Regions from separate parts of the Halioxenophilus aromaticivorans genome, predicted to be linked through region 3. Evidence: predicted binding sites of a transcription regulator. Region 3 holds the regulator's gene; each other region holds the start of a gene.
What was found. The regulator FNR, encoded in region 3, switches genes on or off when oxygen is low (the NO sensors DNR and NnrR bind a similar motif). The targets are predictions, from matches to a motif close to TTGATCTAGATCAA.

Region 1: ACGHM3_RS19980 (GbsR/MarR family transcriptional regulator) is a predicted target of FNR. The motif match lies at 1,485-1,498, and genes of this name have one in related genera.
Region 2: ACGHM3_RS21480 (OmpW family outer membrane protein) is a predicted target of FNR. The motif match lies at 2,896-2,909, and genes of this name have one in related genera.
Region 4: ACGHM3_RS19125 (universal stress protein) is a predicted target of FNR. The motif match lies at 4,893-4,906, and genes of this name have one in related genera.

The regions. Positions count from the first base shown of each region.
Region 1 is NZ_AP031496.1:4,673,333-4,679,424, forward strand. It holds gene ACGHM3_RS19975 (cytochrome ubiquinol oxidase subunit I) at 1-800, opposite strand, end outside; gene ACGHM3_RS19980 (GbsR/MarR family transcriptional regulator) at 878-1,435, opposite strand; gene ACGHM3_RS19985 (CPBP family intramembrane glutamic endopeptidase) at 1,548-2,381, opposite strand; gene ACGHM3_RS19990 (sulfite exporter TauE/SafE family protein) at 2,385-3,131, opposite strand; gene ACGHM3_RS19995 (hypothetical protein) at 3,300-3,776, shown strand; gene ACGHM3_RS20000 (mechanosensitive ion channel family protein) at 3,859-5,178, shown strand; gene ACGHM3_RS20005 (thiamine pyrophosphate-dependent enzyme) at 5,276-6,092, opposite strand, start outside.
Region 2 is NZ_AP031496.1:5,031,920-5,038,011, reverse strand. It holds gene ACGHM3_RS21490 (M23 family metallopeptidase) at 1-1,341, shown strand, start outside; gene ACGHM3_RS21485 (hotdog fold thioesterase) at 1,464-1,892, opposite strand; gene ACGHM3_RS21480 (OmpW family outer membrane protein) at 2,058-2,762, opposite strand; gene ACGHM3_RS21475 (VOC family protein) at 2,927-3,367, shown strand; gene ACGHM3_RS21470 (hypothetical protein) at 3,781-4,080, shown strand; gene ACGHM3_RS21465 (hypothetical protein) at 4,330-4,659, shown strand; gene ACGHM3_RS21460 (putative metalloprotease CJM1_0395 family protein) at 4,689-5,456, shown strand; gene ACGHM3_RS21455 (hypothetical protein) at 5,457-5,771, opposite strand.
Region 3 is NZ_AP031496.1:3,890,473-3,896,564, reverse strand. It holds gene ACGHM3_RS16650 (fasciclin domain-containing protein) at 265-1,200, opposite strand; gene ACGHM3_RS16645 (LuxR C-terminal-related transcriptional regulator) at 1,577-2,305, opposite strand; gene fnr (fumarate/nitrate reduction transcriptional regulator Fnr) at 2,659-3,399, opposite strand; gene ACGHM3_RS16635 (radical SAM protein) at 3,602-4,951, opposite strand; gene ACGHM3_RS16630 (hypothetical protein) at 5,367-5,516, shown strand; gene ACGHM3_RS16625 (amidohydrolase) at 5,523-6,092, opposite strand, start outside.
Region 4 is NZ_AP031496.1:4,469,063-4,475,154, reverse strand. It holds gene ACGHM3_RS19135 (response regulator transcription factor) at 1-256, shown strand, start outside; gene ACGHM3_RS19130 (PAS domain-containing hybrid sensor histidine kinase/response regulator) at 275-3,790, opposite strand; gene ACGHM3_RS19125 (universal stress protein) at 3,976-4,779, opposite strand; gene ACGHM3_RS19120 (type III PLP-dependent enzyme) at 4,956-6,092, opposite strand, start outside.

The sequences.
Region 1 (6,092 bases), 780 kb from region 3:
AACAGCGGTGCACCGCGTTCGGTTTCCCACACCCCTTCCATAGCAGCCACTTTTTGCGGCTGATGGTGAAACGTATTTAAGCCATGCATATCACCGGCGAATATTTGCAGTGGCGCCACCACCGAAGCCACCACCAAAGCGGATTTTAGTGCAATTTTAGGTGCGCGTTTTTCGTCACCCTTAATGATGCGGTAGGCAGAGACACCGGCAATCAAAAACGATGAGGTTAAAAAGGTCGCCAACATCATGTGCACAAAACGGTAGGGCATGGACGGGTTGAAAATAATCTGTAACCAATCTAAAGGAAACGCCACACCGTCACGCATTTCGAACCCCGCCGGGGTTTGCATCCAAGAATTTAGGGCAATAATCCAAAACGCCGACAAACTGGTGCCAAACGCAACCACAAAGGTGGCGGTGGTGTGCAGCCAATTGGGTACCCGGTGGAAGCCAAACAGCATCACCCCCAAAAAGGTAGCTTCTAGAAAAAATGCGGTGAGTACTTCATAGCCCAGCAGCGGCCCGGCGATATTACCCACCGTGGCCATAAAGCCCGGCCAATTGGTGCCGAATTGAAAAGACATGGTGATACCACTGACCACCCCCAAAGCAAAGGTGAGCGCAAAAACTTTAACCCAGAAGCGGTAGGCACGCATCCATATGCCGTCTCCGGACAGGTTAAATCGCAATTTAAAATAGAATAGGAACCAGGCTAGGCCAATGGAAATGGAAGGGAATAAAATATGGAAGCTAATGTTGGCGGCAAACTGAATGCGCGACAACTCCAGTGTTTCAAGCATGACTACAACCTCAAAAAAAGATTACCTCCTGTCGTTATTGTTATGCGGTAAACGGTTTGTATTTTAAAAACTGAGCATTAGTGCTCATCTTTAGGTTTGTTTAACAGGCGATCTTTTACATCCAACACTTTGCCAATGCCCGAACCCAACTTCATCAAAGTACGCAACTTGTCTGGGTTCATGGACTGTAAATCGGTGACCCACCCTGCCAACATTTCCAAAACATCGTGTATTTCTTGCATTTTTGCCTTGGCATGGTCGTCGGTGGGCTTGTCTGACGATTCGATCAGTAGATCGCGCAGAAGACTGAGCGTTGGATCCAACTCGCGCTTGCGCCGCACTTCCAACACCGTAGCGCCCAACTGCCAGACATCCCCGGCCGGCTGATAGTACTCTTTGCGGTCCCCCGGCTTATGCACGGGTTTGATCAACCGCCAGGCCTGTAGCTCCTTGAGACCCATACTGACATTGCCGCGGGACACACTAAGCGCCTGGGCAAGATCATCGGCGCACAATGGCTGTTCAGTAATCACAATCAAGGCGAACAACTGCCCTACGGTGCGATTAAAGCCCCAACACGAGCCCATCTCACCGAAGTGCAATACAAAATCCTGTACTTGATCACTGAGCTGCAAAGCAAACCTTCTGAACTTTCAATAATTTCTGAAAGTTTAAAACTAACAGTCGATCTCTGTCAATCCCTAAACAGCCAGAACCCTCGACCAATCCGCGACCGCCTTATATACACTAAGGCAACCATTGTGCCGGCAACCTAGCCTGGCTAATGAGAGAGGCCGCATCCATGGTAACGGCCACCCCCGCGTGCACCAGAAAGCCGCCCCAAATGGAGCGGGAACGCAGCGCGAGGATGCCCAGAAAGAAGCCAAACAAGATGGCACCTGTGGCCTCGAGCCACAGTTTGGGAAAGTGAATCATCAAATAGGGAACGCACATCACCCAAATGGCATTGACCCCCATGGCCGGGCGCAGCGCATTGAGCATAAATCCTCGAAAAAAGAACTCCAGCGCGGCAAACTGCAGTAGATACAGGGCCTCCCAGGCCAGCAGGTCAAACCAGCTGCGCGAGGCTTGCTTGTAGAAGGGATAATGCTGCAGAAAATCCGCCCGGAAACTGACCAGGTAAATAAACAGTAAAATGGGCGACAGCAGCAACGCGTAACCCAGCCAATGACGGTGGGTATCCGCCCACCCTAACCCCATTTCTCTAACGGAAGCCTTAAAGACGTAGCGAATAACCACTACGGGAATCAAAACGTAGCCCACTAAATGCCAGGAAGACCACCACACATAACCCCATAGCGAGAGAAAACCGGCATCGTTGAGCTTTCTTAGGTAATACTGAGGATTGTGGCCGGCCAGCTCGCTGGCCCAAGCCAGTAACGCCCTGAAGGACGAGGCGTATTTTAAATAGTGAATAAGTAAAAGGCAGAAGCACACCGTTGCCATTACCCATAACACGCGTTTGCTAGCTTGTTGGCGGCCCAGTGTGTACGAGGGCTTTGCTTCGTCGATGGCCTCTAAAGCGCGCCAGAGTTTGTTAGGGTGTAATAAACGCAACATAATTTAAAATAACAGTAAAAGGCCCATAACCAGGGTTAGGATTTCGAACAATTTTTTGATCAAGCGGTTGCCGTTTTTCAGCGCCAAGGCGGCACCACAATAGCCCCCGATGACTGACCCCAACAGCAGCGCCGGCACCCAAGACCACTGCACCGGAGTTTGTAACGCCAGGGTAAGCGCACCCAACCCATTCCAACACAAGCCCACCAACACCAGAGTGACGGCGGTGGCCCGTATAAAATCGAAACCAAACCACAATACCAGCCACAATGTGACAAATAGGCCAGTGCCAGACGTTAACGAACCGTTGAGAAAACCAATGATAAATAACCCCAACCCACCCAGGGTTAAGCCCCAGCGAGATCGGTTTTTAGGCTCAAACTGCTGACCTAAGGTTGGCTTAAAAAAGGAATAAACACCCAGCCCCAGAGTTAAAACTCCCAATGCTTTTTGGGCGAGATCCTCCGGCACGGCCAAAATTACGTTAGCCCCAAGCATCACACCCGGCAGCCCAAATAACAATAGCAGCAAAACAAATTTAGGATCCGCAGTGCCCGCTCTAAAGTGCTTTATTGTGGCTCCAACCCCCAATGCCACCGTGGCTATTTTGTGGGTTGCCAACGCTAACGAGAACGGCAACCCTAAAAAGATTAACGCGGGCAGTTGCAGTAAACCGGCACCGCCACCGGCCATGGCCGATAATCCATTAGCCACCAAAGCCAAGATAAACAACCCTAATTGTTCCAACATACTCCTGCCAACCGGCACTCCATAGAAAATCGCCTAAACCGCGAATTGTATTTGCTCTTAAATGCCACCGCCAGAGTGTATGTGGACTGTGCACTATTGATTTACAAGCCTTCACTAAGCCGTGTACTCTAGCGCGGCATACACGTTTGCAAGGTAACTATTTGACTCATGTTGTTTATCAAGCGCTCTACCTACCCGCTGGCATTTTTAGCGTTATCTGCGCCGGCATTGCTAAAGGCCAGCCCGCTTTTACAAGGCGACTGGAATTGTGCCACGAAATTCAGCCGCCCGGAGGGTGATTATCGTCTGCAGGCCGTCACCCAGCTACTGGACGACGGTAAATTTGTTAGCAACGGTACGCTCTATGCGTTTAATTCACTGATTGGCGCCGAAATACCCCTGGCCTTTAATGCATCGGGCCAGTGGCAAAAATCAGGTAGCGTGATTTCTGGCAAGGTCACCGAGGGCGATATATCCACAGGGTATTCGTTTTTAGATCGACTGGCCGATTTACTCGAAGACGAAGTGCGCAAACAACCGGTCTACAGCACCCAAATACAAAAACTGAACAAAGAAACACTGGTACTGGCCGGCACTGACCAGCAGGCAATCGAATGCGTAAAAGCTACCGCGCAAAAGACCTAGGCGAGCCAATCTGAACACCACTATCTGCTAAAGCCGCTCTCATGTAATATAGCGCCAGGCATTACTATCTAAGAGGCCCGGCGTGACCAAAGAATCTTTGCTAGAGCTACTCAATAACTATAAAAAAATCGTCACCGAACAACTCACACAACCCGAAACCGTCATTCAACTGGGGCTGATTTTTGCGATTTATATCGCAGCCTACGGCCTAGCATCGCGCATTCGAGCTTTTATACCACTGTTAAGAAAAGCACCGGATAATTCACAGGGCTACCCTCTGCTCCATTTGATTTATCGCTGCGGGAGATTACTTTTCCCTCTACTGGCGATCATTGGCCTTAGATTTGCCGCCGAGGCCAGCAAACTGCAAATCACGACGCCATGGGTATTTAAGATTGCCATTGTGGTTGCCATGCTGCTGCTATTTCATAATTTTGTGCGCTTGGCCATACGCAACAAATTAGTCGCCAATTGGTTTCACTGGGTGGGCACCCCGCTATTATTTTTACACCTAGTTGGCCTGCTGGATGACGTTATAACCGTTTTAGACTCCATCGCCATAACCGTAGGTAACATACGGTTATCGGGTTACGGTGTTGTCCGGTTATTGATTTTTGGCTCACTGCTGTTTTGGTTAGGACGAGTATCCAACGCCACCGGCCAAACCATCATCCGCCGGCAAGAATCCATTGACGTTAGAACCCGAGAAGTCATGGCAAAAATGTTCGAAATTGGCATTTTTACCCTAGTCTTCTTTTTAATGTTGCAGGTCTTGGGCATCAATTTGACCGCCCTGGCCGTATTTGGTGGTGCTGTTGGTGTGGGCCTTGGCTTTGGTTTACAGGCCATCGCTTCTAACTTTATCTCCGGCATTATCATACTGCTGGACCGATCAGTAACCGTGGGCGACTACGTAGAGCTGGAAGACGGCCGCACGGGCATTGTTACGCAATTAAATATGCGCTCAACTACCTTGGAAACCTACGATGGCAAGGACATTGTAGTGCCCAACGAAAAATTCATTAGCAGCACCTTTACCAACTGGACCCACAAAAACTTTAAGCAGCGCTACCGAGTGGACTTCTCCGTTGCCTACGATACCGATATTCGAGCCATGGTAGAGCTGATTAAAGTGGCTGTTTCTGAGCATCCTCAGGTGATTAGCGGCGAGCAAGTTCCCATTGAGGAGCGCCCTGATTGCGAGATAGACAGCTTTGGTGACAGCGGTATAAATATGTTTGTGGAATTCTGGATGGAAGGAATAGACGACGGCAAGAACCGCGTGGGTGGAGATCTTCTATTAATTATTTTTGAAACGCTGCGCGAAAACAATATTGAAATACCCTTCCCACAACGCGAAGTTAAGATTTTGTCTAACGAGACTAAGCAATCACTGCCTTAGTATAACTTTAGCGCTTTTAGCGCCCGGCTGGCTCGGCCGGGCGCGCACTGCTCATTAACGGGCGTGTTGTAGGTTAAACAACACTAGAGCCCACGCTTTAGCGGACAAAATTATCGCGCAGTAAGGCTACCACTTCATCGGCTCGGCCGTTCAATACGGCTTTAACACCAAATAACGCCGTAGACGCCACTTGCGAGGCTTGAATCTGTGGCGGCATCACCAACTCAACTCGGTTCACGTCGACATCCAGAATACCGGGCTGATCACTCGCCAACCATTGCTCCATAGCCGAATGCAGCTCATCGGTATGGGTTACCTTCCAGCCCTGAAGGCCAACCACTTTCGCCACCTCGGCGAAGTTCGGGTTTTTCAGTTCGGTGTAGTTATCCAGCATACCCTCCACGCGCTGCTCCATCTCGACGAAGCCCAAAGAATGGTTGTTAAATACCAACAACTTAACTGGGATTTGTTCCTGCGCTAAGGTGAGAAGATCGCCCATCAGCATGCTAAGCCCGCCATCACCACACATGGCAATAACTTGGCGGCCTGGATAAGCCAAGGAAATACCCAGCGCTTGTGGATAGGCATTGGCCATGGTGCCGTGGGCCAGACTGGTGAGGAAACGACGTTTACCGTTGGCCGAAAGATGCCGTAACAACCACACCATGGGCGAGCCACCATCTGCGGTAAAAATGGCATCGTCATTAGCCAATTCATTCAACAGATGGGTGACGGTTTGCGGATGGATAAGATCATTACCGGATTCCGCACGCTCTAAATAGGTGTGCAAATCTTTTTGGTATTGCTGCTTAGCTTGCGTTAAAAACTGGCTGTCTTGCTTTTGATCAACCAGTGGCAGCAACGCCGCAATAGTGGACTCCACATCACCGACCAAACCCAAATCAATGGGCGTA
Region 2 (6,092 bases), 1.1 Mb from region 3:
GGCATAGATGCCCACTATGTAAACCCCGGAGCCATCAGCTATCCATTCCCCTCGAGAGGGCAGGATCTACCCCAAGATGTATATTGGCAGGCCACGGGGCACGGTAATGGCAGTAACAAACGGGATTTGAATGGCGTTCGTTTCAACAGTAGTACTAATAAATGGACCAGTAAATTGCCTGCGAGGGATGGTCTGGAAGGCGATGCCCGGAGACTGATCTGGGATGTTCCGGTTTATGCTCCAGCCGATGGTATTGTATTGAGTTGTTGGCGAGTAGCCCTAGATGGTGACGACCCTGCCGAAGATGGATGTGGCAACAACCCCGCCAACCCTAACGTGGCCTGTAAACGTCCTGGTGGCGGTAATATGGTGCGTTTGTGGGTTCCGACTCAAAACCGCCTGTTCCTTTTAGCGCATTTTCGAGAAGGCTCCATTCCTGAAAGCGTATGCAGTCATGGACGAACGGAAATGGCAAATTCTAAAGACAAGTCGGGAGCGTTCGGTGTCATACCTGAAACTGTAAATCCGTTTCCCTGGCCCCAAGTAAAAGAAGGTGATCTCTTGGGGCGAGTTGGTAACTCTGGTCGTTCGGGCGGACCACATTTGCACGTCGATTTGCAGGAGTGCAGCGTGCCTCTGCGTGATATAAAACAAGACTGCCACAGTATCCCGATGCGGTTTTCAGATGCCGATATTGCTACGAAACCGGATGGCCGCAACGTGGTAGAAACAGATTGGGTGCAGTTGAACGGACCTATTAGTGTGGCTACTCCGCGCCGTTTAATCCGCCCAGATCCAAAGATAGGAGGTTTCGTACCCCCAGCAAACTTAACAGTACAACAGGTTACGATACCAGATATCACATTGGCGATAGATGCGGTAAACAGTGGCAGCCCGGTGAGCGATTATTCTTGGCAGGTACTGGAGCCAAATTCAGAGTCTGTATTTAAGGAACATTTAACTACACAGCTCAGTGTTAAAGGTAATTGCCCAGGGGGAATCAATTCGATTACTGTTAACTCTACAACGGGATCCGAAGAAATTGACGTGACTGATGGGGAAGAGGTGGTGTCTATCGACATTAGTGTGATGTCAGCGAGTCGACAGGAAGTAGAATCTTTGTGCCTAGATTTCGCTTTTGGGCAGTCAAATAATTCGATATGCAATCAGAACCCCGAAGTTTGTAATCAGGAGCAAGACTGGGAAGTGAGCGCCTCAAAAGACGACATTAACCCAATCAATCTGACAATGCAGTGTCTCAATGGCACGGAAATCGATAAGGAATTCAGCCCTAGCACGCGGTTGATCTGCGGTTTATTACCTTTTGGGTTTCAGCATTAACCGTTTTCTAATAAGGCGCATTCTGAGACGGTAGAGTTTGAATCGAGGCTTGGCTGGGATCTCGGCCAAGCCGTTGTGTCATTGATGCAATCATGGCCTACAGATCACGCTCGATCAGATTGCTAGCGTTTAACCACCGCCATGGTTAAACGCGAAATACAACTGAGCCGATCTTTTTCGTCGTAGATTTTGATTTCCCATACCTGGGTAGTAGCGCCGATATGCAACGGCTTGGCGATGCCCGTGACCTCGCCCTGGCTAACGCCGCGAACGTGGTTGGCGTTGATGTCCAAGCCAAAACACACCCGTTGGCTGTTATCCACCACCATATTAGCGCCGATGCTGCCCAGCGATTCCGCTAGTACCACGTTGGCGCCACCATGCAAACGTCCGGTGGGTTGCAAGGTCCGTCGATCCACCGGCATGGTGCCTTTCAAATAGTCCGGGCCAATCTCGGTTATGGAAATCCCCAGGTGTTCGTCGATGGTGCCTTGTTGCATTTGGCTAATAAGGTCGATTGTGGGTTGACCAAACCAGATGGGTGCTGACATGCAAAATATCCGCTATACGTTCAAGGCCACAGTGTAAACGCTTTGGCAGCTGTAGTCGTTTGCCAAAATGGCCAAAAACAAGGCGAAAATGTAAGCACTTGGTGGTGGGCGTAACAAAAAAGCCCGGCCCAATGTGGGCCGGGTCGAGGTTGAGACAATGCTCAGTTAAAAACGGTAGCCAGCGAATAGGCTGTAAACAAAGGGATCGATATCCACGTCTACGCTGATGGTGCTGCCATTGTCAAAGTCGATATCTGCCGTGGTTGAAATATCGATATAGCGCACTGAGGCGTTGATAAACCACTTTTCATCCAAATGGAAATCGACGCCGGCCTGTACGGCGTAGCCAAAGGATTCCTCCAAGCTAACATCGGCGCCGGTTAAGCCCAGGCTGGATAGTGTGGTGTCGGCTTGGCCGGTGATGTCTTCATCAAAAAACACCGTGTAGTTTAAGCCCACGCCGACATAGGGTTCAATTTGCCCAAGGCCGCCAAAGTGGTATACCAAACTTAATGTGGGTGGTAGTTGTTTTGCGTCGGTTATATCAAGCCCGGCTAATTCTCCTTTGCCTTCGGCGGTGTGTTCAAACGGCGTAGCCGCCAGTAGTTCAACGCCAATGGCGTCGGTAACAAAATATTCCAGGGTTAAACCCAGCTGGGTGTTAGAATCTACATCCACTTGTGACGTGCCGCCGGCCAAGCTTAAAGTGGAGCCATCTAATGTGACATTGTCACTGGAAGCATCCGGAGCTACCTGGGTTACGCCAAGGCGTAAAGCAACGTCACCGGCTTCATAGGCTGTGGCCAAGGGCGCCAGGGCGATGGCTGATGCGGCCGCTGTGAAGATGAATGCGTTTTTAACCAGTTTCATGGGGTACTCTCTCGTTTGTGTTGTTGGTTGAGTGCAGATTACTGCGCTGTTGGCGCGAGTTTTTGATCTGGATTAAGCGCCAGTGGCGTGAAACTTATGGCCGGGCTTTGCTGTCGCAACATTCACGTGATTATTGATTTAAAACAAATTAGCCGAGGCCTGCCATGCGTTATCTACACACAATGATTCGAGTCACCGATTTAGACAAAACTCTGGATTTCTTCTGCCGGGGTTTGGACATGGAGGAGGTGTCGCGAATCGATAACGACAAAGGTCGTTTTACGCTGGTATTTTTAGCGGCATCTAACGATGTTGAGTCTGCCAAAGAAAATAAATCGCCCACTCTGGAGTTAACCTACAACTGGGACCCAGAAGAATACAGCGGCGGCCGAAATTTTGGCCACCTAGCTTACCGAGTTGAAAACATCTATCAAACCTGCGAGCACTTGCAGTCCATGGGTGTCACCATCAACCGGCCACCCAGAGACGGCCATATGGCATTTGTGCGCACACCAGACAACATCTCATTGGAGCTGTTACAAGAGGGCGAGCATTTACCCCCGCAAGAACCCTGGGCATCGATGCCTAACACCGGCGAGTGGTAGCCTGATCGCTTTGCACTGGTAACTTAAGTTTCAGTTGATGCAGATCAATTAGCGTGAAAATTACAGAAACGTAAAATGCCTAGCCTGCCTTTTAGCAATGGCAGGTTCTCATGCCAATAAATTCTAGTAGTAGACGTCAAAGATAGTTTTAAGTCGTTACGAGCGCCAAATCACTCGTTTTAGTGTTTGCCAAGCTTCTCTTTAAATCTTCTTTGATGTGGCTAATTGACCCGCTTTTATTAATTTATTTATAGAGTTTTTGGGCGGAATTACTAATCTTGTCGTAATGCATTTTACGTGGCCGTTTGCGGCGGATTTTTAGACGACAAGCTTGGGTTTATTTTTATTTGGCTATGAGTAATTCAATAAGACTGTTTGGTTTAGCGCCTTACGATCGTATAGTGCTGATAACCATGATCGAAATCCTATCCACCAAAACCAATCGCCAATGGCGTGTGGTGGGTGCTGGTTGCAGCCCGGTAGATATCGCCATTATCGATGTTGACAGAATAACCGATGCACACGAAATTCAGCGGCTCGCAGAGCAGGCCGATTACGTCGTTACTCTGGGACGAAGAAAAGTACATAAAGATTACATTCCCCTACCCAAACCATTGCGCACAGCCCAATTGTTAAAAAGCTTGAGTGCCGTTGCCTTAGCGCAAAACAGTAGTGGCCGCTTAATGAGCTCTCAGTTAAAAAGTTACAGCTAATGTTTTAGGCTGGTGCCGATAGCCGTTTAAATACGTACTCCGTTAACCTACTGTTGGTCGTACTTAACGCGGTGATGATTTTCTTCATCGAATTCGATTAGCAGCGCGGAAAGTTACGCCAGCACGCTTTTATTAATCCTCAACCTGTCATAAAAATGCGTTTTTTGCGCTAAAACGATATTAAAGTCCGCTGTCGAAAAAATAGCCGCTTGGCTAAACTTCAGGGTGAAGCAACCAGAGGTAATTGTTTTGGATATTCCATCAGCCAGTAGCAGTGCATATTTGAATAGCGCCAGGCCACGCACGGATGTTGGTTCCGCAAATACCGGTTTAAGCGCAAGCTTTACCACCGGTGTGAATGGTATGCAGTCCGCCGGCGGGCAGATTTTGAATTCGGCGCAAAATATTGCAACCTCCTACAGCGATGTTGGCTCGGTTAATTTCGACCCAAGTAGAACCGCAGATATCGCCACAGAACTCGTTAATCAACGGCAAGCTCAACTACTCTTTAATGCGTCGGCCGAAGTGGTGTCGGTGTCCGATGAGCTGGCCGGAAAACTGATTGACGAGATCGTTTAGCGGCCTTAAGGCAACGAGCGCCACGCGCCATGAACATCCCCAGCGCCAGCAGCAATTTTAGCAACGCAGTAACGCCTTTTGCTGCCACCGCCAGTAGTGAGGTAACCAATCCGGTTAACGCCTCGCCTATGCCCCCCATTAAAGAATCGCCCAACAACAGTAAAGCGGGTGATCGAGATGCGCGCCAGTCGTCGGCCAATACGCTGCCAAGCGATGAGGAAGAGATAGCCGGCGAAGAATCCCAAGATGCAAAGCCTGAGGAAAAAACTAAAAAGGTCGCCGGCAAAGAGCTCTCCGAGCAAGAGTTGGCTACCCTAATGCAGCTTAAGGCCCGCGACCGAGAGGTGCGAGCTCACGAACAGGCCCACGAAGCCGTGGGTGGCCAGTATGCCGGTGCTGCCAGTTACGAATACGAGCGCGGCCCCGACGGAGCACGCTACGCCATTGGTGGTGAGGTACCCATACGGCTGCCTAAAGGCGAGGGCGATCCTGATCAGAAGATCCGCCAGGCAGATCAAGTCATTCGTGCGGCGTTGGCCCCGGCGGAACCTTCTGCCCAAGATCGCTCGGTGGCTTCCCGCGCTATGCAAATTAAAACCGACGCACAAACCGAGCTGCGTGAGCTGAGCGATGCCCGGCGCGCCGAGGCTAAGCAAGAGCGCACAGCGCAAAACGATGACGAGGAGGCGGCAGCTGAGAGCGAAACCGCCAAGCCACGGGCCCAACTCCGACTGTACGAGGCCTACAACCCCGCCGTTGCTAATTCTGTGGGCACCCAGCTCTATAACCGAGTGTAGTTACTCTTCCCAAACCCAGCGCAGTGGCTGGCCAAAATCATCCTTTATTAAAACCTTTTTCGGTCTCTTGCTCATGGGGGCCTTTGACTTGGGGTGCGTTTTACGTCGGCTTTCTATGGCGGCAACGGCATCCTGCACCGATGTGCGCGATTCCGTAGGCTTATCGGAGGATTGCACCTTGAACGGGTGCAGCGAGGGTGAAAGACTGCTCTCGCCCCGGGCAAACTGCGCCACTTCACCACCACGTTGAAGGTAGTCCGTCATTTGAGCTTCTATTTCAGCTCTCACTTGGGCTTTGGTCTTTGGTTTCTTCATGGTAGTGGTGGCAGTGGCAGCTGGAGCTGCTTGGTTTTGGAGTGTGTATTGATATTTATAACATGCTCGATGGAATCGCAAGTTTCCAAGAGCCTGTTGACACTAATTTGGTACCACTGCTGGAGGTCAGCTTCCCGTTCAACTAGGCGCCAAGAGTGACATGTAGTGGGCCTACATGAGCGATTGGCAACAACGTTGAGCGGGAAGCTGGCCCCAGCCCTTCGGGTTGAGCCAGGAAATAGTCCACTCGTTGTTGCTCACCGCTTATTTGGGCCCATCAAACTTCGCGGCTCGCGCCTAGATTGGACTATTTCCTGACTC
Region 3 (6,092 bases):
CACGGACGTGCCCTGGTACCTCCCTCCCGTTGGTTCGGTTGATTGGGCTTATTTCGTTTGTTCGATCGGACATTGCGCCAAGCAACCGTCCCTGGTGATTGATGCCGGCCGGGCCGTCCTTGGCCCAGCGTAAAAGCCTTTCGAAACACGTTTCGAATCGCGTTTCGACCGGCTTTTACCCATCCCCACCACAAAACAACGCCCAGCGAATGCTGGGCGCTAGATCTTTATCGATCTTTTACTGCTAAGCCAATCAATGAGGGTTTATGGATCAACAATTACAGCATCAATGACGTGGATAATTCCATTGGCAGTTTGGATGTCTGCCATGGTTACCACGGCTCCGCCTACGATCAATTCATCGGTAACGCTATCTATCTCAATCGGCAGTGATACGGCTTCGTTCAGAGTGGGTGCTGTCTGGCCATTGAGGCTGTAGGCCGTTATTGAGTCGACTTGGCCGCTGATGACGTGTTGCGTCAGGATGGCGGTGAGTGCAGGGATGTCCGACAACAGGGCTTCTACGGTACCTTGTGGCAGCGCGGCGAAGGCATCGTCGGTTGGCGCAAACACCGTGAATTCAGCCTCTGGGTCTGCCAGGGCAGCATCTAACTCGGCGGCTTGCACAGCGGCAATTAACGTATTGAAAGTGCCCGCGTCTGCGGCTACCTCAACAATGGTCAGTTCTTCAGCATTGACGGGGGCTGGTGGGATAAGCACTGCGTCTAGCACATGAATAACGCCGTTTTTTGCACGGATATCGGTGCGAATGACCGTAGCGGTATTCACCAGCAACTCGTCGCCATCCAGCGAAAGCGCAATAAGCTCACCATTGACCGTGGCGGTTGTGCTGCCGGCGGAATCGATGGCTTGTTGGCTACTCACTTCCTCGCCTAGAACATGGTAAGTCAGTATGGACGCCAGCGTATCCGTATCAGATAACAGCGCGTTTATAGTGTCCTCTCCTAACAATGCGAAGGCACCGTCGGTAGGGGCAAATACGGTAAACTCAGATTCGCTATCGGCTAGCACCTGATCTAGCCCGGTTGCTTCTAAGGCAGTGACCAGCGTCGTTAAATCGTCTTCTGCAACGGCGGCGTCTACTACGGTGTCCGGTAAATTATTGTCATCATCGCCGTCGCAGGCGGTAACAAGCAGGGCTAGAAATGCAATCAGAAAAGTATTTATTAATTGTCTCATGGTAATTATCTCCCGTTATGGTAGTGCCAATTACGACGGCGAAATAATTACGGTTTAATTTTTAATGCCAACTTTATTATATTTTAACGTCAAACTATTTGCGCTTTTTTAAATCTGAAAAAAGTGCCTGCTGCATACCATTAATTTTTGCAAAGCTGTAGAAGTTAATGAGTCGCCAGGCAATTATATAACGTATAAGATTGGTTTGCCGTGGCAATGAAGTTAACACGGAGCCAATGTTTAAGATAAATTAAGACTCGATAAATACCAGAACTCGTTCGCTAAAGTTAATTTGAGATCATTGTTTTACGAGCTTCAGGCACCTGTTGCTGAGTCAGCGGTGAGCAGGCCACCGCCGACGCTAAATGTGGCTCGGTCAATACGATACGTGAATCAACCCCCGGTTCAGGGCATTCACCGCCGCTGCGGTGATGTTTCTTGCGCCAAGCTTGCGCGCCAATTTGCGAGAGTGATAGTCCACGGTGTGTGATGAGATGTGCAGTTGTACGCCAATCTCTGCCTTGGTAAAACCTTTGGCAGACCACTCCAATACCTCTCTCTCCTTGCCTGTGAGCGTCATATAGGCGAAGGCTTTGGCACTGCTTTTTAACTGGCAATAGGCCAGATAAAAGTGTTGGCACAGCGCGTTAAGCTTGTGCAGTGTCTGTCGCGTTGGCGGCCGGCCTTTCAAGTCTCGGCCCAGGTCGACACTGGCCACCGCCCCGGCGGCCCCCTTTAAGGCTACGGTAACCCGGTCGTGGAAACCTCTCGATTCAGTGGATTGAATAAACTTTATCTGAGCTGCGCTGAGCTGGTCTGATGTTTTCAAGGCAGATAAAGTCAGAACGCCGTGGCCGTAAAAGCAATGGCTGCGAAACGGGTCCACGTCATCAAACTGTCCTTGGTTAAGTTCCTGCACCCAACTAGACATAGAGCTAACAAATAGCCCCCTAGAGGTTGGTAGGTTTAGGTCTGGATGATTGGTAAGCAAGCTGAACACGCAGTAGTCAAAGCCAAGGCTTTTGACCTCATTGTGCAATAGGTTAAACAGTGTCTGTTCGTTTGACGCTTCTTCACATTCGAAGATAAATTGATCAATGGTCATGGTTCCTTCCCCTCAGCGATGTTGGTGTCCCCAACCAAAATCTAGTGAAATCGCGTAGTTTTGTAATCGAGAGTTATCGATATTTAAGGGTATTTAGGATATTTCGTAGTCTATTTGCCAATAAGTAACGACTATCTTGGGAAAGATTGGTCAGGTAGCACTCGGTTTAGTGCGGCTTCACTCGGATAAGGCAACAAAAACGGAAGGGGTGGCCAATGCTAAGGGGGCGGCGTTAGTCAACGGTGGCTTGCACCTAGGGCAGGTCGAATGCGCAAAGTGGGCTGTGAACACAAGTCGCCGATGCAGTTTGCGTAGGGAAGGCTCACTGGGGTGAGCCGGAGTTAGGGTGGAGGCTAGCCCGCGTTGGAGGGTTGCTCTACATGTGAGCAGTGGGTGCCGGCCAATTCACTCAAACCCACTAAATCGGTAATGGTAATGTCTCGCTGATTGACCTCAATAAGCGCTTCTTTTTGGAAACGCCTTATCAATCGGCTCACGGTTTCTATGGTGAGTCCGAGATAGTTTGCTATATCGGTGCGGGACATGGACAAACGAAAATGCGTGGCGGAATAGCCGCGTTGAGAGTAGCGGCTGGATACGTTCATTAGCAGAGCCGCCAGCCGATCCTCGGCCGAACGTTTGCCCATCATTAGCAGAAACTCGTTGTTTTCTTGAATCTCTGCTGAGAAGAGATTGTAAAGCTGATTTTGCAGCGCCGGTACCTTTTGCGCCAAAGTCTCTAGCTGAGAATGGGGCAAGAAACACACGCTGCTGGTTTCTAACGCCTCGGCAAAGGTGTTGTGAGATTTACCGTGATAGGCGTCGAAGCCCAAAATTTCGCCAGGGAAGGCGAACTGGGTGATTTGGCTATCGCCGTTGCTGGCAATGACCACCGATTTGAAACTACCAGAGCTAATGGCGTAAAGCCCCTCAAATTGATCACCGGATTGATACAAGGCTTCCCCTGGGTGTAAGACCCGCTTTTGCTGCACAATGCCTTCGAGCTGGCCAATATCTTCACCAGATAAGGTGTGTGGTAAGCAAAACTTGCTCACAGCGCAATTACTACAGCGGACAAAGTTGTGGGTGCTCATGGTCTATTCACCTCAGGTAGGGCTCAGCGGTGTTTTTAAACCCATTGTGATGCGCGCTGGCGCAGACTCTAATAAAGGTAGGGTTGTATTGCCATCAGAGTAAATCGTATTTTTCTAATGGGCAAGGGGGAATTGCTGACTAGTTTGCCAGAAGGGGTAAATTTTGTGTTTGGCTGTCTCTGATTGGCCGGTCACATAATGGTTAATCTTTTATTGGGCATGGCGGGGATGCATTGGGCCAAAGAATGGCTTTAGCCACGGCGGCGGCTTGCCAGAGGCCGGTCGGTGTTAAACGAAAATCACTATTGTTATCAATTTCGTGGCGTTCTATGAACGGCGCGAGAAGTGCTAGCCCCTGCTCAAAGTAGTCGTCAAATCGGCGTTGCCATTTTGCTTCAAAGCCGTCTTTAAGCAGGGTTCCAGTGGCCAACAGCCCTGCCGCAACCTCCGCTCGTATTGCTTGATCGGATGACAACTCTAACCCCGCGTCACGGGCGTGGCCAAGCTGACTTATTCGACGGGTGTACTCCCGCAGTGAGGTACAATTCTGCCAGACAAACGGTTTTATAAGGCTGGCCGTGCCCAAACCTAGCGCCAGCTGATTGCTGTTATACGCGCCACGCTGATTAGGCCTGGCGACCTCTGGCTCAATAGCAAAGCAACCAGCGCCTGATACCGAGTAGCCTTGGTTTAGCAAATAGGTGGTAGCAATGTTCTGTAAATCGGTTATGGCTTGTGGTTTTGGCAGCAAGGCTGGTGTATTAGATAAGCCATAACTACCACTTTGGTGTTGCAACAAGTGCAGCGTAATGTCGTCTGGTTTAAAGCGAATTAAATGTTGTAGTGTCGCTAAAAACGATGCTGCACTCTGCGTGGGCAAACCGTAGATTAGGTCGATACTTACATCTGGAATTTCGGCGGCTTTGGCGGCCTCAATGGCGCTTTCAATTCGGTAAACGCTGTATTTTCGTTGAATAGAAAACTGTACCTCCGGGCTGAAATCCTCCAGGCATAGTCGAATACGGTTAAAGCCCAGTTGCTTTACAAGCTTGGCAAGGTCGTCGTCAAACGTTTTGGCTTCTACGGTTATGCAGAAATCTCTTTGCGTGGCCTCCGCCAAGTGAAAATGGCGGTTTAAGCATTCCAGGGTGCGAGCTAAATCACTGGCAATTAAAAACGTTGGGTTGCCCCCGGTAATAGTCAAAGAGTCAACAACGGGCTTTTTACCAGCATTGGTGCTGCTTCGATAAATCATCTCGCCATAGTGGGCTATTTCGCAGCACAGGTTATCGATAAAGTGCGATGCCAAACTGTACTGGCGGGTAACAACAGTATTAGCATTAAAAAACGAATGGCTATTGCTGGCAAATGGAATATGCATGGAAAGCGCCAGCGCAGGGCAGTTTTCAGCGGCATGCTGAATATCTGCAGTACGCGAAGAAATATCATCAAATGACGCTGCATACCAAAGCAATGGATTCTTAGATAACTGAGACTGACTCGTACTATCGATTTGGTCTTTATTTGAATTCAACTGTGCCGACCCTGCCATTTTTCTCACCTTGCTCTTAACCTGAAAACATTGCCAATTGCGCAACGATTGGGTTGGTCTGGATTTTATTATCGAATGGCTGCTTCTACTGGCGTCGATATCCGCAAGTGTTTTTACTCTCTTCGTTTTGCGGATAAGCCTTCGGTTATCTTGGTCGTGGAATGGCTATTTGGCAATTGCTGAGGCGGGGAATTGCCCTTCGATCTGCTTTAGATCAAACGAAATCATGGCCCGTTGTCCCTCGCTCTCACAGCTTGATGTGCGTCAAGGTTAACGACGCCTAAAGGACTAGGCTAAATACACGGCCTAAGCGGTCCATAACCGCTAGGGCCGAGCCCCGGCGGCCTGCCGGTGAATGAAGTGACGATGCCGTTGTTAAATAAGGCTGTTGTTAAATAAAAATGAGGAAAGAAAAATGTATTTCGATGGCGTAATTTTATTCAGTATTATTGTGGTTTTATTAACTGCTGGTGTGGTGACTTACGCGCTGAAGTTTATGTTCAGCCATATGCGCGAAGACATCCGTAAACATCCAGAAGAGTTGGTAGAACATAAACATTCCTAAGGCGTGTTAGTCTTCCAAGGCCTGTTGGATCGATTCGGTCACTTGGGCCACTCGCCGGCGCAATTGTTTTTCATCAATGGTCAATACCTCGCCGTTATGAAAAACCAGTTTGCCGGCTACCATGGAATTGATTAGGTCCCGTGCATCGGCGGTATAGACTAAGTGCGATTCTATATCGTGTACCGGTAGAGACCGCGTCTCATTAATGGACAGCTGAATGAGATCGGCTGCCATACCCGGCGCCAGTTGGCCGATACGGTCTTCTAGGCCAATGGCTTTTGCGCCAGATCGGGTAGCCAAACTCAGCGCCGTAGCAGCGGGCAGGGCTGTGGGGCTGTTATCGCGTAGTTTGTGGATCAGCGCTGCCAGTTTTATTTCCTCAAACATATTGAGGTCGTTGTTGCTGGCCGCGCCATCGGTACCCAAGCCCACGGCCACGCCGGCCGCTAGCATGTCGGTTACCGGAGCAATGCCGGAGGCCAACTTGGCATTAGAGGTTGGGTTGTGAATGGCGCCAAATTGCGCGCTGGCCATAAGGGGGAATTCGTCGGGCTGGGCAAATACCGCGTGGGCGCC
Region 4 (6,092 bases), 580 kb from region 3:
TGGCGCCAGCGCTACAGAGGAGGCTGTGGCTGATGGCCTAAGCAAGCTTACCCAGCAGCAGTTCCGGGTAGCCAGTATGGTTTATCAGGGCTTGCTCAATAAGCAAATTGCCGCCGAGCTCAACATTACCGAGGCCACCGTAAAAGCCCATATGACCGAAATTTTCCGTAAACTTGGGTTGAACTCCCGCACCCAAGTGGTACTGGCCATGGGCCAGTTGGCGGTAAAACCCCAGGGCGTTGAGGCATTTCGCTAGGGCGCCCGTTATGTCGATCTAGCGTATTAGGCGCCGCATTAAATTGCGTAGAGCTGCCGGTTTTACCGGCTTTTCTAAAAAGGTGTAACCGCCATCGGTAACCAGCTGGCGTAAGCCCTCGGAGTTATCGGCGCTAATAACAATGGCCTTTAACTTGGTTTGCCAGTGCAGGCTTAAGGCCTCCAGTACCTCAACCCCGGTTTCCGTGTCTAGATGATAATCCGCCAGGATAATCGCCGGTGGTTCCGGGTCACTCCAGCGGCTCAAACACTGGCCTAGGCTGGCTGCCGTTTCCACTCTGCAACCCCATTGCTCCAACAAAGACCGCATGCCGGCTCTGATCGCCTCTTCGTTATCAATACACAGCACTGGCACATTGGCCAGGCGAGGGTCCACAGGTTTTGGCGGCGGGGTGATTTTCTGTTCTCGGCCATAGGGGACGGAAATCTTAAATACCGAGCCTTTGCCTAATTCCGAATGCAGGGTAATTGGGTGGCCCAATAGATCGGCCATATGCTTGGCGATGGCCAGGCCCAACCCCAAGCCCTGGGTGGCATTGGATGCTTTGCCCGGTAAGCGCTCGAATTCCTGAAAAATGCGGGCGCGGTCCTTTGGGTCGATTCCGGGGCCTGTGTCCCACACTTCTATGACTAGGCAATCGTTCCTGCGGCGGCAGCCCAGTAATACTTTACCGGTTTGGGTGTAGCGCAAAGCGTTGCTGATAAAGTTTTGTACCACTCGGCGCAACATCTGCGGATCTGAATAAAGCCAAACGTCGGCGGCAACCCAGTGAAATTCAAGCCCGGACTCCGTGGCCAGGGCTTCTGCTTCCTGCGCTTGCGGTTCAAGGATTTGAGCCACATTAAAATGGCAGCGTTGGGCTTGCTCACGGCCAGAGCTGAGCCGCGAGATTTCTCGCAGGCTGTTGATCAGCTCTTCGGTAGCGGCCAGGGCAGAGTCTAGGTATTCAATGTCGTTAATCAGCGATGGATCATTTTGCGCGGGTAATTTTGCCAATTTTTCCGCGGAGGAAGTGACAAACAAGCGCGCGGCATTTACCGGCTGCAATAAATCGTGGCTGGCGGCGGCGATAAATCGACTGCGGCTGTCGTGCACCGTTTGCAACTCCTCTTCCACTTTCGCCCGAAGGCGGTTTTCTTTCTGCAGCGTCTCGTTGAGCTTGGTCAGCGCCTCGGTGCGGCTGGCCACGCGCTCTTCCAGGTGCTGCTTAGATTCTTCTAGCTGTGCTAGTACGCGGTGGTGATCACTGATGTCGGTGTAGGTGGTCACGTAGCCGCCGGTGCTGAGCGGGGTGCCGCGAATTTCCAGTACCGAACCACCGGGTAATATCCGGGTTAAATTATAGGGTTGTTCGCTGCGCAGGCTGGCTAATCTGCGGTTAATCACTACTTCTGGCGACTCGCCGCGTAAATTTAAAAAGCCGCGTTCGGCATTGAATCGGTAAATCGACTCAATTTTACAGCCGATATACAGTAGCCGTTTGGGGTAATTGAAGAGCTCTTGGTACTTTTGATTCCAGGCCACCAAACGCAATTGCTCATCCACCACGGCAATGCCCTGGGGAATATTCTCGAGTGTGGTTTGCAGCAGCGATTGGCTAAATTGCATGTGGCGCGAGCTGCCGCTCACCAAGGAAACCAAATCTTCAATGTGCAGCGGTTGTTGGCGAGCCAATAAGCCCAAGGCGCGGTGGGCAGAGATAGCGCCCATCACCGATGCTAGGTTGGATTCTACGGTTTGCACCACAAAGCGAGGGGCTTTATCGTGGGGCAGTAACCGATGGCCCATTTGGTTTTCCAGTTGTTGCCACAACTCTGTAGAGCGTTCCACACCCAATAAAGGCTCCGCCAAGCTGTGCAGTTGTTGCACTTCAATGTCCGAGGGCTCTAGGTTGCGTCCCAGGCCCAGGCGAATGCCCTTCAGCCGAGTAAACATATCGGCCTGGCGTTGTTCCAACATACTGAGGTTAGAGCGATAGGACAGCCAAACATAGAGCAGTGTATTGAGCCCCATGCTCCACAAGACGCCGTGGCTGAGTGGGTCGAGAAAGCCAAGGCCGAAAAGATTTTGCGGCGACAACCAGCCGATACTCAGTGGGCCATCGAGCACCAGTGGGTGTTGCGCGGTTAAAATATTGGGCAATAAAAGACAATAGGCCCACAACAGCATGCCGGCACCCAGGCCTATCAAAACGGCTTTGGCGCTGGCTCGGTACCAAAACAAGCCGCCCACCAAGGCCGGCGTAACCAGCGACACCGCGGCGAAAGAAATTAATCCCAGCGACGCAAGTGCGCGGGAACTGGAAACGCTTTGCTCTAATAACCACGCCAGCAGCAAAATAATAAAAATGGCCATGCGCCGCATAAATTGCAACGCCCGTCCAAGATTACGCGGTTTTAAAATGCTTTTAGAGCTGCTCCACAACCAGGCTGGAACAATTAGTTCATTGGACACCATAATCGATAGCGCAACGGTGGCCACCACTACCATGCCAGTAGCCGCAGACAGCGCACCCAAAAAGGTAAACGCTAATATCCAAGGCGAGCCAGCCCACTGCGGTAAAATAAGCACGTAGCTATCGGCCGGAAACCCTAAGCCATTTAAAAAACTGGCGGCAGCCAGGGCAATGGGTAAAACTAAAACTGCAAATAAACCCAGGTACAGTGGTACCAGTTTGCGAGCAAAACGCAGATCACTGCTATGGTGATATTCTACGGCCATCACGTGAAACTGGCGGGGTAAACACAGAAATGCACAGGCGCCCACTAGGGTTTGGGTAATAAATGCCGGGGTGAAAAATTGTTGGGTAGTGAAGCCGGGAAGGGTGTCGGAAAAGTTTTTAAAATGGCCTGCTAATTCTGCGGTGGAGCTGTGCAATAGTTGCCAGGCCAGTGCAGCTACCACACAAAATGCCACCAGTTTTACTAAAGATTCTGTTGCTACCGCAGTAATAACGCCTTTTAGGCCCTTGGATTGATTGGCCAAGCCGGTGCCGAACAGCATGGTGAACCAAGCCATAACCACGGCCACAATGAAACTGGAATATTCACCGAGTTGTTGGTCGTTGAGGTCAAAGTGGATGGTGGACCAAGCGATGGCTACGGCTCGCAGTTGCAGCGCAATGTAAGGCAGGGCGCCAATGATCATAACCAGTGTTACTGCTGCCGCCAGCCACTGATTTTTTCCGTAACGCGAGCCAATAAAATCGGCGATGGAGGTGACCCGGTTACGTCTGGCAACCACCAGTAAGCGTCGCACTAACTGCCAGCCAAAGACGAACAATAAAATTGGCCCCAGGTAAATCGGTAAAAACAGCCAGCCGTTGTTGATGGCCGTGCCCACCGCACCCATAAAGGTCCAAGAGCTGCAGTAGACACCAATGGACAAGGCGTATATCACCGGCCGCCACCAGCCTTTTTGCAACGCCGGGCTAAAACGCTCGGCCAACCATGCAATGGTAAACAGTAGGCCGCCATAGCCGAATACAAAGAGTAAAAAGATCTGACTGGTCACAATGCAAGCCTTTATGGTTTTAGCGCAGTAATGCTTGGTGACTCAGCATTATAGGCGAATTTAACCGTTTGCGGGTTTAGCTTGAGGAAGACCGCGGGCGTGTCGAGTGGTTGCGAGAAGCAGGCGTTGTTAGCAATTGATCCTGAAACGACAAAGGTGCCGTTTCAGGATCGGAAGGAGTGTGGTTACACAACAATGTACATATTGTGCTTCATATTGCGCAGTATTTTAGACAATTTTCGGCCTTGAAGGGCAGATCGCAATCCGGTCCGGCGGCTGGCACCAAGGATGATAGCGTCCGGGTTTAGTTCCGCCGAGATGGTGCGCAGGGCCTCTTCCGGCGTGCCCTCGGCGAGGTGGATATTCTCGTTGGGAATGTCCAAAGCCTTGCCCAGTCGGCCTCGATCCGGGTACTGCATGGAATTGGCGTAGGCGTGGGCGATGTGTAATTCGCTGTTGTACACCTTAGCCATTACGCGGCCCATATTGAGCATACGTTTGTTAAGCTCTGTGAGGTTCTCATCACGAAAATCAATGGCCAATAAGATGTTTCGGCAGTTGGGGGCATCGGCGTTACTGATGAGGCCAACGGGCACCGGTGAGTTGCGTAAAAGATACCAAAATTCATCGCTAAATTCGCGATTTCCCTCGACCCCGGGGTTAGAGACCATAATCGAGTTGGCTTCGAATTCCTGGGCGTTATAAATCAGGCTGTCGGCCCAGTCTTTGGTCCAGGAAATCCTTACCTTTGATTTTAAGTTGGCATCATTGAGGCGTTGAATAATCTGCTGAAAATAGCCGCTGTCTCGGTAAACCTTAGGGTTATCTGGACGGGTGTTGTCGCTGGCGGGGTCGATGCCTACCAGTAAGCACATGGTTGGGTCATAGTCTTGAATTTTAATAGACATCACATTGGCGGACAGCTCCAATGCCGGTTGATGATCTTTTGTGGGGTCAACTGCGACGATAATATTCCGCTCAAATGCCATGGTGTTTCTCTCCGTTGTTTTGTTTGTTATGCGCGTACCTTTATCGGTGTGCTGCAACGGCTGGGAAGGCTTAACTTCTTCCCGCGTTATAGGCTAAATAGTGGACGCTCTCTTTGATTTTAAACAAGCCAAGCCCAACACAGCAAACGGAGATTTTTATTGTTCGCAAATGCAAATTATGCGGGGATATTTGTACAGATAACTTTGGCGCGGGGGAATAAATTAAAGTCGGTGGCGGAGGCGTTGGTGTAAGCCCCCATCATGGTGCCTACCACAATATCGCCGATGGCCAAGGGTGGCAGGGCGATATCTTCGGCGATTACGTCGATGCTGTCACAGGTGGGGCCGGCCAAGGTCGCGCTTTGGCGTTCTGAGCAGCCGCTGAACACCGTAATGGGGTAGGCAGCGTGGTCGTAGATTCGACCGCTGAACAGGTCGTAAACACCATTGTCCAGATAGTACCACTGGCCATTGCTGCGTGGTGCTTGGCCAATAATGGAGCATATCGCCGTGCCGGCCTCGGCTACTAAGTAGCGGCCGGGCTCTGCCAATACCGAGAAGTGGGGAGGCAGCTGCGCCAGGGCTTTGCGTAGTGGTCGGCAGAATTCATCAATAGCGGGCGCATTGACATCGTAGTTTACCGGAAAGCCGCCACCGATATCGAGAATCGACATGGGACGCTCGTAGCGTTGATTGTGGTCGGCCATTAATTGTGCGCAGCTTTCTATGGCCAATAAGTGGTTATGGGGGCTCAAACATTGAGACCCGGCATGAAAAGACAGCCCCTTTATGTGCAGACCATGTTGCTGGGATCTTTGCACCAGCTCATCCACTTGGTTTGGAGTGCAGCCGAATTTTTTCGACAAATCCACCGGCGATGCCGGGTTGGGGAAGCTTACCCGCAATAACAAGCCCACACGCGCCCGGTAGGGAATAAACTTTTCGATTTCTTGCAGATTATCCACCACGAAAGTGGTGCAGCCAAAGCGCAGGGCATCGCGAATGTCTTGGTCGCGTTTGATGGGATGGGTATGAATGCAGCGAGTGGACTCAACCTTGGCCGCTTGCAGGAGTTTGATTTCGCCGGAGGTGGCAATGTCGAAATTACAGCCGATATCCGCCAGGGTTTGAATAACACCTGGGTAAGGGTTGGCTTTAATCGCAAAATAGAGTGCAACGCCGGGCAGGGCTGCGGTGAGTGCCCGGTACTGGTTGTTGATTACATTGGCATTTAACACCAGCAGGGGGGAGCCGTGCTCCTGCACCAAGGTGCGATAGAACACGGCATCGGCTGCTTGCTTTATTGCAACCGG